DNA from 2 places in the Enterobacter sichuanensis genome. Region 2 is predicted to be linked to the other one. Evidence: predicted binding sites of a transcription regulator. Region 2 holds the regulator's gene; the other holds the start of a gene.
The links. Region 2 encodes LexA, which represses DNA repair genes until DNA is damaged. Its sites were predicted from a motif close to TNCTGTATGTACATACAGNA; they were not measured.
Positions count from the first base shown of each region.

Region 1: a site for LexA is predicted at 4,812-4,831, ahead of C1N69_RS09150 (metal-dependent hydrolase). Genes of this name have one in related genera too.

Region 1 is NZ_CP027986.1:1,912,419-1,918,523, forward strand. Features, by position in the region: gene katE (catalase HPII) at 1-2,196, opposite strand, end outside; gene cedA (cell division activator CedA) at 2,400-2,639, shown strand; gene tcyP (cystine/sulfocysteine:cation symporter) at 2,688-4,079, opposite strand; gene C1N69_RS09150 (metal-dependent hydrolase) at 4,207-4,797, opposite strand; gene hxpB (hexitol phosphatase HxpB) at 4,899-5,570, opposite strand; gene C1N69_RS09160 (YniB family protein) at 5,719-6,105, shown strand, end outside.
Region 2 is NZ_CP027986.1:314,434-320,538, reverse strand. Features, by position in the region: gene dinF (MATE family efflux transporter DinF) at 1-1,271, opposite strand, end outside; gene lexA (transcriptional repressor LexA) at 1,335-1,943, opposite strand; gene C1N69_RS01480 (diacylglycerol kinase) at 2,052-2,420, opposite strand; gene plsB (glycerol-3-phosphate 1-O-acyltransferase PlsB) at 2,575-4,995, shown strand; gene gntU (gluconate transporter) at 5,102-6,105, opposite strand, start outside.

The DNA.
Region 1 (6,105 bases), 1.6 Mb from region 2:
GAGCAAATCAAACAGCTTCGTCATAAACGCATCGTCAACGTTATCTCCCTCCACAATGCCGTCCTCACCTTGCTCGGCCACCTTCAGCGGCGCTTTAAACTGTCGTGCATCACCGGAAAGGGCGATCGGTTTCAGGTGCTTATAGGCTTCAAGCAGATAATAGACGGCGTCACCGTTGGTCAGCAGGCTGGTTATATCCCCGCCCGGCACAATCACCGCGTCCACCGTCAGCGACGGTGCACCGGCAAAGGTTGCCGCCACCGGCAGCACGGAGCCGTCATCAGCGGTCACTTCACCCATGCGTGAATAAAGCAGTTTGGCGTGTACGCCTTTGGTTTTCAGCGCCTGCATGATCCCCAGCACGTCGCTGGCGCGGGTTTTTTCGTTCAGCAGGATTGCCACCACTCGGCCTTTGATCGACCCTCCCGGCACCGCGTACAGGCTCAGCGAGGGATCTTTCTTGATTCCGTTAACCTCTTTCGGCGGCGCAAGATTGCGCTGTTCATCGGTCAGCGTGATACCCAGGTTATCCGCCACGCTCTGGGCAAGCTGAATATCAATATGCGCCAGCTGGTCGACTACGCGCTCGCGGATATACGTGCGTACCACTTTGCTCAGTTCGAAGCTGAAGCCGCCGATAATATGCTGCTGTTCAATCGGCGTCTGGCTGTTCCAGAACAGGCGAGGGTGGGCGTAATACTCGCCGAACGACGGGCTGCGCTCGCGAATTTTGTTGCCATCGATCCGCTCCTGATACGATTCGAATCCACCACGTTTTGGGGCCGGAGGGGTTTCACGCGGCCAGTTATCGTTGATGGAGTTCGGCTCATAGTTGGCTGGGTTGGTATCAATATCCTGACGGTGCATCCCGTCGCGCTGGAAGTTGTGATACGGGCAGGTGGGGCGGTTGATCGGGATCTCGTGGAAGTTCGGCCCGCCAAGACGGCTGATCTGCGTATCGGTATACGAGAACAGGCGCCCCTGTAACAGCGGATCGTTGGTGAAGTCCAGCCCCGGCACGATATGCCCGGGATGGAAGGCGGCCTGTTCGTTTTCGGCAAAGAAGTTATCCGGGTTGCGGTTGAGCACCATTTTACCCACCAGCTGAACCGGCACCAGCTCCTCCGGGATCAGTTTGGTCGGGTCCAGGAGATCGAAATCGAACTTAAATTCGTCCTCTTCCGGGATCAGCTGCAGGCCCAGTTCATATTCCGGGAAGTCGCCGGCTTCAATGGCCTCCCACAGCTCCCGGCGATGGAAGTCCGGGTCGCGCCCGGTCAGTTTCTGCGCCTCATCCCACACCAGCGAGGCTTTACCCGCCACCGGTTTCCAGTGGAAACGGACAAACGTGGCTTTCCCCTCGGCGTTGATCATCCGGAAGGTGTGAATGCCAAACCCCTCCATGGTGCGGTAACTGCGGGGGATCCCGCGGTCTGACATCGCCCACATCACGTTGTGCAAGGTTTCAGGCTGCAGAGAGACATAGTCCCAGAAGGTGTCGTGCGCACTTTGTCCCTGCGGTATGGCCCAGTGGGGCTCCGGTTTTACCGCATGGACAAAGTCAGGAAATTTATGCGCATCCTGAATGAAAAACACCGGGGTGTTATTACCCACCAGATCGAAAATACCCTCTTCGGTATAAAACTTGGTGGCGAAGCCGCGGATATCACGCACTGTATCCGCCGAGCCCGCACCGCCCTGAACGGTGGAGAAACGCACGAACACCGGCGTTATCTTGTCCGGGTCGGAGAGGAAGTCCGCTTTGGTGATCGCTTTCAGGCTCTTGTAGGGCTGGAAGTAGCCGTGCGCAGCGGAGCCGCGCGCGTGGACGATGCGCTCCGGTATGCGTTCGTGGTCAAAGTGGGTAATTTTTTCCCTCAGGATAAAATCTTCCAGCAGGGTTGGCCCGCGGGACCCGGCGCGCAGGGAGTTCTGGTCGTCAGCGATGCGCACCCCCTGGTTGGTGGTCAGCGCATAGCCTTCTCCGCCTTTGCGATGAGGATCGAGGGATTTCAGCTTCTCATTGCCGGTGTCCGGTGATTTCAGACTGCCCGGCGCGGTAGGCTGCTCGCCTGGGGCGGACGGGCCAGGGGAAGGGCGATGAGAGCCATCTTCAGGGGCAAGGGAGTCCATCCCAGGTTGCGATTCTTCGGTGCCATGAATGGGTGATTGATGTGTTTTATCTTTGTTCGACATTGCACGCTTCTCCTTTATTCATTCCTAAAAAACCCTGTTAACTATAGAACAATGTAGGGAAAGGGCAGGTGAACTAAGAGTTTTCAGATACTGACTGCGTAAAAGGCACGCTCAACCACACGCAAGGCGCGACGCGTGGGGGCAGGATCGGCTATCATAGAATTTTCCTGCTTCAAGAATTTGTTTTAGTGAATCCGTCGCTTATGAAACCTCTTCGTCAACAAAACCGCCAGGTTATTAGCTATGTGCCCCGCGTTGAGCCCGCGCCGCCTGACCATGCCCTGAAAGTGGAGGGGTTTCGCGATGTCTGGCAACTGCGGGGTAAATACGTGGCCTTTGTGCTGATCGGTGAGCACTTCCGTCGTTCCCCCGTGTTTACGGTGCCGGAGTCCGCGCAGCGGTGGGCGATGCAGATACGCCAGGATGAAGAGGTTGAAGAATAACAGTCATAAAAAAACCGCCATCAGGCGGTTTTTTTATTTCTACAGTGATTAACGGTGCGCCAGCTCGGCGTCGTCTTCACTTTCCAGAATCGTTTTGTCAGTCTGCTTCAGCCACTGGCTGGTCAGCGTACCGGCGGTCATTGAGCCGCTGACGTTCAGCGCGGTACGGCCCATGTCGATCAGCGGTTCAACGGAGATCAGCAGGGCGACTAGCGTAACCGGCAGGCCCAGCGCTGGCAGAACAATCAGCGCGGCGAAAGTTGCGCCACCTCCAACGCCCGCAACGCCTGCGGAGCTCACGGTCACAATCCCGACCAGCGTGGCGATCCAGACCGGATCCAGCGGGTTAATCCCCACCGTTGGCGCGACCATCACCGCCAGCATTGCCGGGTAGAGGCCTGCGCAACCGTTCTGACCAATGGTTGCACCAAACGAGGCCGAGAAGCTGGCGATAGACTCAGGCACGCCCAGACGACGGGTCTGCGCTTCCACGTTCAGTGGAATAGACGCGGCGCTGGAACGGCTGGTGAAGGCAAAGGTCAACACTGGCCAGACTTTACGGAAGTATTTCAGCGGGCTGACGCCGTTTACACCCAGCAGGATACCGTGCACCACGAACATGATGCCCAGACCCAGGTAAGAGGCGACGACGAAACTTCCCAGCTTGATAATGTCCTGCAGGTTAGAGCCAGCGACCACTTTGGTCATCAGCGCCAGCACGCCATAAGGGGTTAACTGCATCACCAGACGTACCAGCTTCATCACCCAGCTTTGCAGGGTATCGATGGCGGTCAGCACGCGCTCGCCTTTTGGCGCGTCGTCTTTCAGCAGCTTCAGCGCCGCCACGCCCAGGAACGCGGCGAAAATCACCACGCTGATGATGGAGGTTGGATTTGCACCGGTCAGGTCAGCAAACGGGTTCTTCGGAATGAAGGAAAGCACCATTTGCGGCACGGTCAGGTCAGCCACTTTATCTACGTAGTTGGTCTGAATCGCGGTCAGACGCGCCGTTTCAGCACTGCCCTGAACCAGACCTTCGGCCGTCAGGCCAAACAGGTTGGTCACCAGCACACCCACCAGCGCGGCAATCAGCGTGGTAAACAGCAGCGTACCGATGGTCAGGAAACTGATTTTGCCCAGTTGAGTGGCGTTATGCAGGCGCGCAACGGCGCTCAGAATAGAGGCGAACACCAGCGGCATAACGATCATCTGCAGCAGCTGAACATAGCCGTTACCGACAATGTTGAACCACTGAATAGAATCTTTCAGAACTGGATTATCGGAGCCATAAATCGCCTGTAATGCCAGACCAAATACGACACCCATGGCCAGACCGACCAGCACTTTCTTCGCCAGGCTCCACTGTTTGTGGCGCGTCTGCGCGAGAAGCAATAGCAATACAACGAACACAACGACGTTCGCGATGAGTGGAAAATTCATCCCCGTTCTCCTGATTTATTATCGGGCCGGTTTTTACCGATCCTGTTGGCGGAAGGTTAGCAGAAGTGTGATGTAGCGCTTATATCCAAATGGAATGGGTTATGACAAATGGGATGATTTTGTCGGTTTACTGTTCAATCTGGTGATGAATAAAACGATTGAACTGAAATTGCAGTGAATTAATCATCTGGGACGACCAGCGGACTGCACTGTTTTCGGGCAATGTTTGCGGCATCCAGACGGCGTAAGCAAATAGCGCCATGCACAATGCGCGCTCAAGCTGGTTACCTTTCTGGGGAACAAGGATGGGAAAACGAAAACGCCAGCGGCAGGGCCACAGCAGCGGCACGCCCGCAGGCGTCAGCATATCGGCGAGAATATGGCTCAGATAACCCAGCACCATGCCCTGAATGGCATCCGCAGGCACTATCCAGCTTTCGGGCACTTTTAAATAGAACAGCGTCAGCAGGCCAAATACGGCCAGCAGACTGTGGGTAAATCCCCGGTGGCCGAACGCGCGGGCGATGGGTTTTGACACCCACTTCAGACGTTGTCCGAGGAAGGATTTCGGGTGGTCGATGTCGGGCAGCAGACAGGTTAATACGGCGGAAGGGACAATATGCCACCAGTCCCCCTGTGCCAGCACGGGGGTGAGTTCAGCATTTTTGGCAAATACTGCACACGCAATAGAAAAAAGCAGGTGGCCTTCCGCCGTCATGATAAAACCCACGAAACTGTCAATTCATACAGTATAGGGTTTTTATACAGTAGGCGGAAGAGGTGACGGTGTAACTGTTTGTCACAAACCGGCGATAAGGGTTAACCGCCCAGCAGGTGTCGTGCCGTGAGCTCTGTTAGTGACGTGAGCTTCACATCGGCCAGGGCAAACCGGGGATCGTGACGGCCCTCTTCAGCGGGCACCACAATGGAACGCATCCGCGCGGCTTTGGACGCCACCATACCGTTAACGGAATCTTCCAGCGCGACACAGTTAAGGGGATCCAGGCCCAGTTTCGCGGCGCAGTCCAGATAGACCTGAGGATGCGGCTTGCTGTAAGGCAATTTTTCAGCGGACGCCAGGGCATCGAAACTGTCGCGCAGCTCAAACATGGTGAGCACTTTTTCCAGCATGTGCAGCGGGGAGGCGGAGGCCAGGCCGACTTTCAGCCCCTGAGCTTTGCACAGCGCGACGGCGTCACGTACGCCGGGCAGCAGCGGCCTGTTCTCTTCCACCAGGGAAATCGCGCGGCTGATAATACGGGCGGTCACTTCATCACGGTCGGGGCCCACCCACGGCTGTTGGGCAAACCACAGGTCCACCACCATGTCGATGCGCAGACCCAGCGTATCAGGAAGTTCATTACGGCGGTTGATATCAACGCCCAGACTGGCCATGACGTCCAGTTCAGCGCGATCCCACAACGGCTCGGAATCGATCAGTAATCCATCCATGTCAAAAATTGCGGCAAGAATTTGGCGCGGTGTCGACATCACAACGTCTCCTTATCCAGGGTGTTCGACAGACGATACGTGCTAAGCACACTCTGCAATTTAGCATATTGCTTTTAAAGAGCGGGCGAAATTGATGACCAGCAGGTAGACTTAGGCACAAATAACGCGTCTTTATGAAGAGGAACTGATGACGTATCAACAAGCTGGACGCATTGCGGTCTTAAAACGGGTTGCTGGCTGGGTGATTTTTATTCCCGCCGTTATTTCTACGCTGATTTCTGTGCTCAAGTTCATGTACGATCACAGCGAAAAACAGCCGGGTATTAATGCGGTCATGCTTGATTTTGCGCATGTCATGATTGAGATGATGCGTTTTAACACGCCATTTTTGAATGTCTTCTGGTTCAACTCCCCCACGCCGGACTTTCATCAGCAGCTCAATATTGGGTTCTGGATTATCTATGCGCTGATCTTTATCGCCATGGCGTTGCAGGCCTCCGGCGCACGAATGAGCCGTCAGACGCGTTTTCTTCGTGAAGGGGTTGAAGATCAGATGATTCTCGAGCAGGCCAAA
Region 2 (6,105 bases):
AGCGATAACCCGCGCAGTGAGAGAAAGACGGCCAACGCCAGCCATAAACCGTGGTTACCAAGCCACGGAAGCGTCAGCAACGTCAGGCCAAACCCGGCCGCCGCGACAGCCATGCTGTTACGCATTTCGGCTCCGCGCGTCGCGCCAATAAACATGCCGTCCAGCAGATAACACCAGACACCCACCACCGGCAAAATGACCTGCCAGATGAGATAATGGCTCGCCAGTTCGCGCAGTGCCGGCAGGGAGGTGAGTAACGCGATAATCTGTTCGCCAAAGCAGGCGTAAATCAGCGCGAATGCCAACGCCACCAGACCCGACTGTCGACAGGCCGCCCGCCAGACATCCCGCAGATGCCCGCTTTCCCGTGCGCCATACGCCTGCCCCGAATGCGCTTCAACCGCATAGGCAAAGCCGTCCAGCGCATAGGCGGTAAAGGTCAGCAGCGTCATCAGGACGGCATTAACCGCAACGATGTCTGGCCCGAGCCGTGCGCCAAAGACCGTCAGTGCACCAAAGCAGAGTTGAAGCAGCAATGAACGCAGCATGATGTCACGGTTGAGCGCCAGCAGCTTACGGATATTGCCGCGCCAGGCGGTTTTGAGCAGCGCAAGGGAAATCCCGCGCATCACCAGCACACGCCAGACCATCCACAGACCAATAATAAAGGTCCCGTATTCGGCAATCGCCGTCGCCAGCGCTGCCCCCTGCACGTTCATTTGCAGCCCCATTACCAGCCAGACATCCAGCACAATGTTGAGCAGGTTGCCCACCACCAGCAGAATGACAGGCGCACGGGCATACTGGACGCCCAGGAGCCACCCCAGTAGAACCAGATTAGCCAGCGAGGCGGGCGCGCTAAGCCAGCGGATTTCAAGAAAACGCCGCGCCTGTTCCAGTACTGCCTCGCTGCCGCCAACGATATGGAGTGCAAGGTCAATCAGGGGAGCGCGCAGTAAAACGATCAACGCCCCTGCGCCAAGCGCAAGCATCATCGGCTGTACCAGCGCACGCGCCAGACGCAACGGATCTTTTGCACCGTAAGCCTGCGCGGTAAGGCCGGTCGTACTCATGCGCAAAAAGAGCAGCAACATGAACAGAAAGCTGGTTGCCGTCGCGCCAATCGCCACGCCGCCAAGATAAACAGGCGAATCCAGATGACCAATAACGGCGGTATCGACCAGCCCCAGCAAGGGCACGGTGATATTGGAGAAAATCATCGGCAAAGCAAGACGCCACAATGCCTTATCGGATGCCGTCAGCAGTGACATGAAAAATACCGGAAGTGGGAAATGAATCAGGCTACAGCGGAGCTGTAGCCTGTCAGGAAAAGATTAAAGCCATTCACCGTTGCGAATCACCCCAACCGCCAGTCCTTCGATAGAGAAGTTCTGTTCACGGAGGTCCACCACAATCGGGGAGAACTCGCTGTTTTCAGGCAGTAACTGTACGGTGTTACCCTGTTTTTTCAGACGCTTGACGGTCACTTCATCATCAATGCGTGCGACCACAACCTGGCCGTTTCGTACATCCTGCGTTTTGTGAACCGCAAGCAGATCGCCATCAAGAATGCCGATGTCTTTCATCGACATACCGCTTACGCGCAGCAGGAAATCAGCGCTCGGTTTGAACATACCAGGATCGACCTGGTAATGGCCTTCAATATGCTGCTGAGCCAGTAAAGGCTCACCTGCAGCAACACGCCCTACCAGCGGAATGCCCGTCTCTTCTTCCACCAGCAGGCGGATACCCCGTGACGCGCCCGAAACAATCTCAATGACACCCTTACGCGCCAGCGCTTTCAGGTGTTCTTCGGCAGCATTCGGAGAACGGAAGCCCAGACGCTGCGCGATTTCCGCACGCGTGGGTGGCATACCCGTCTGGCCGATATGATCCCGAATGAGATCAAACACCTCTTGCTGCCTGGTCGTTAACGCTTTCATTCCGCCCCCTGGGTGTATATACAGTTATGCTGTGAGTATATACAGTCAAAGGCGATTTTGGAACCAAAAACTGCACAAAAAACCAGGGACTTAATTATTCCTCGAGGCTCATCGGAAATGTGACCAAAGCAGCGTGACCCAGGTGATAACGGCAGTGATAATCGACAGCAACACGGCAGCAGAGCCCATGTCTTTTGCCCGGCCTGAAAGTTCGTGGAAATCAGAGCCGATACGATCCACAACGGCCTCAATAGCGCTATTCAGAATTTCCACTATCATCACCAACAATACGGATCCGATCAGAAGAACGCGCGTTATCGCATCAATATCAAGGAAACAGGCGATAATCACCGCGACAATCGCGGCGATGCCCTCCTGGCGGAAGGCAGCTTCGTTGACCCACGCGGCGCGAAAACCTTTCCAGGAGTAGCCAGCAGCTTTGATGATTCGGGTTAACCCAGTGGTATTATTGGCCATTAAAAGAACCTTTTTTAAAAAAGAGCGTCAGTAACAGGGGCCGTAACGCGTTTCGCTACAGCCTGAAGTATGACGGGTAACAACAGAAATTTTGCGCGCTTTCTGTTATCCTTGCGCCGCAATTGCATTATTAACCAGAGGCTTTACATCGTTTATGTCCGGCTGGCCACGAATTTACTACAAATTACTTAATTTACCATTAAGCATCCTGGTAAAAAGCAAGTCTATCCCAGCAGAACCCGCGCTGGAATTGGGGCTCGATACGTCGCGTCCCATTATGTATGTTTTGCCTTATAACTCGAAGGCAGACTTACTGACGCTTCGCGCCCAGTGTCTGGCGCATGACTTACCTGACCCGCTTGAACCGCTGGAAGTTGACGGTACGCTGCTGCCGCGCTACGTGTTCATCCACGGTGGGCCGCGTGTGTTTACCTATTACACGCCAAAGGAAGAGTCCATCAAGCTGTTCCATGACTATCTCGACCTGCACCGCAGCAATCCTGACCTGGATGTACAGATGGTGCCGGTGTCGGTGATGTTTGGTCGCCGCCCGGGCCGCGAAAAAGGGGAAGAGAACCCACCGTTGCGCATGCTTAACGGCATCCAGAAGTTCTTTGCGGTCTCCTGGCTGGGACGCGACAGTTTCGTCCGTTTCTCCCCTTCCGTGTCGCTGCGTCGAATGGCGGACGAGCACGGCACCGACAAGATCATCGCGCAAAAACTGGCGCGCGTGGCGCGTATGCACTTCGCCCGTCAGCGCCTGGCTGCCGTCGGGCCACGTCTCCCGGCGCGTCAGGATCTGTTCAACAAATTGTTGGCCTCTAAAGCGATTGCCCGCGCCGTTGAAGACGAAGCGCGCAGCAAGAAAATTTCGCATGAGAAAGCCCAGCAGAACGCCATTGCGCTGATGGAAGAGATCGCCGCGAACTTCTCTTACGAGATGATTCGCCTTTCCGACCGTATTCTCGGCTTTACCTGGAACCGCCTCTATCAGGGCATCAACGTTCATAATGCCGAGCGTGTACGTCAGCTGGCGCATGATGGCCATGAGATTGTCTATGTTCCCTGCCACCGCAGCCACATGGACTACCTGCTTCTGTCTTATGTGCTCTATCACCAGGGGCTGGTGCCACCGCACATCGCTGCCGGGATTAACCTGAACTTCTGGCCAGCAGGCCCGATTTTCCGCCGCCTGGGTGCCTTCTTTATTCGTCGTACCTTCAAGGGCAACAAGCTCTACTCCACCGTATTCCGTGAATATCTGGGCGAGCTGTTCAGCCGTGGCTATTCCGTGGAGTACTTCGTGGAGGGCGGTCGTTCCCGTACCGGGCGTCTGCTCGATCCGAAAACCGGCACGCTGTCGATGACCATCCAGGCGATGCTGCGCGGAGGAACCCGTCCCATCACGCTGGTGCCAATCTACATTGGCTATGAGCATGTGATGGAAGTAGGAACTTACGCCAAAGAGCTGCGTGGGGCGACCAAAGAGAAAGAGAGCCTGCCGCAGATGCTGCGTGGCCTGAGCAAGTTACGCAACCTCGGCCAGGGCTACGTCAACTTTGGCGAGCCGATGCCGCTGATGACGTACCTGAACCACCACGTTCCGGAGTGGCGCGAGTCCATTGACCCTATCGAAGCGGTTCGTCCGGCCTGGCTGACGCCAACGGTCAACGGCATCGCCTCTGAGTTGATGGTGCGCATTAACAACGCCGGTGCGGCTAACGCCATGAACCTGTGCTGTACGGCGCTTCTGGCTTCACGTCAACGTTCGCTAACCCGTGAACAGCTGACAGAGCAGCTGGATTGCTATCTGGATATGATGCGCAACGTGCCGTATTCGGTTGATTCAACCGTACCTTCTGCAACGGCCAGTGAGCTTATCGATCACGCGTTGCAGATGAACAAGTTCGAAGTCGAAAAAGACACCATCGGCGACATCATCATTCTGCCGCGCGAGCAGGCCGTGCTGATGACGTACTACCGTAACAACATCACCCACATGCTGATGCTGCCGTCGCTCATGGCGGCCATTATTACCCAGCATCGTCGCATCTCGCGCCAGGCGCTGTTGCACCACGTTGAGACACTCTACCCGATGCTGAAAGCGGAGCTGTTCCTGCGCTGGAGCAAAGACGAGCTGGCGGGCGTGCTGGATAAACTGACCGAAGAGCTGCGTCGTCAGGGGTTGATCACCGTGACGAATGACGAGCTGCACATCAATCCGTCACGCTCCCGTACCCTGCAGCTGCTGGCGGCCGGTGCGCGCGAAACGTTGCAGCGCTACGCCATTACGTTCTGGCTGCTGAGTGCGAACCCGTCCATCAACCGCGGTACGCTGGAGAAAGAGAGCCGGACGCTGGCACAACGCCTGTCCGTGCTGCACGGCATTAACGCGCCTGAATTCTTCGACAAAGCGGTCTTCAGCTCCCTGGTTCTGACGCTGCGTGATGAAGGCTATATCAGTGATACGGGTGATGCCGAGCCGGAAGAGACGCTGAAGGTTTACCAGATGCTGGCAGAGCTGATCACCTCAGACGTGCGCCTGACGATTGAGAGCGCCACGCAGGGCGAGTAACACAATGCCGGGTTATGGCCCGGCCTGACGCCCTGGATAATAAAAAGGCCCGGTAAGCGCTAACGCTACCGGGCCTTATTTTTTGAGCGTTGTTAACGCGTCGCGTTTAGCTCAACAGCGTAAACGCAATCATCCCGACAATCGCACCCGTTGTGCCAAGGATGGTTTCCATCAGCGTCCAGGTTTTCAGGGTTTGCGCTTCGGTGGCGCCGGTAAACTTGCCGAACAGCCAGAATCCGGCATCGTTAACGTGAGAGACCACAATCGAACCGCCCGCGATACAGACAGAAAGCGCGGCCATCTGTGCACCAGAGTAGTTAAGCTGTTCAATCACCGGCATCACCAGACCCACAGCGGTTAAACACGCCACGGTTGCGGACCCCTGGATGATACGCACCGCCGCCGCTAGCACGAAACAGGTGACTGCAATCGGTAGCCCCATCCCGGTCAGCGCTTCGCCCAGCGCCGGGCCGACGCCAGAATCCACCAGCACCTGCTTGAACACGCCGCCGGCACCGATCACCAGCAGGATAATCCCCGCAGGCTGCAGCGCTGCACCGCAGATTTCCATCACCCGGTCTTTCGCCATTCCCTGACGCATCGCCAGGCCGTAAATCGCTACCAGACAGGCCACCAGGATCGCCGTGAACGGATGACCAATAAACTCAAACCACTCATACGCGGTGGAGCCTACCGGCACAAAGCGCGCGGCGATGGTTTTCAGGCCCACGAGAACCAGCGGCAGCAGGATCAGCGACAGACTGAAACCAAAGGAGGGCATTTTGCCTTCGCCCAGGTGCGGCTCGGTGACATCATCCGGGATGTGCAGTTCAACGTAACGGCTGATGAAGTTGCCCCACAGCGGGCCGGCAATAATCATCCCCGGGATCGCCGCACACAGGCCAATCAGGATCATCCAGCCAAAGTCAGCATGCATCTGGGAGGCCAGCAGCATTGGCGCGGGCCCGGGTAGCAGAAACGCTGCCGCTGCCGCCACGCCCGCAAACAGCGGAATCACCAGCTTCACGAGGTTAGTGCCGGTATGGCGCGCCATAGAGAACGCCACGCTAATCAGCAGCACCACGGCAACCTCAAAGAACAGCGGCAGCG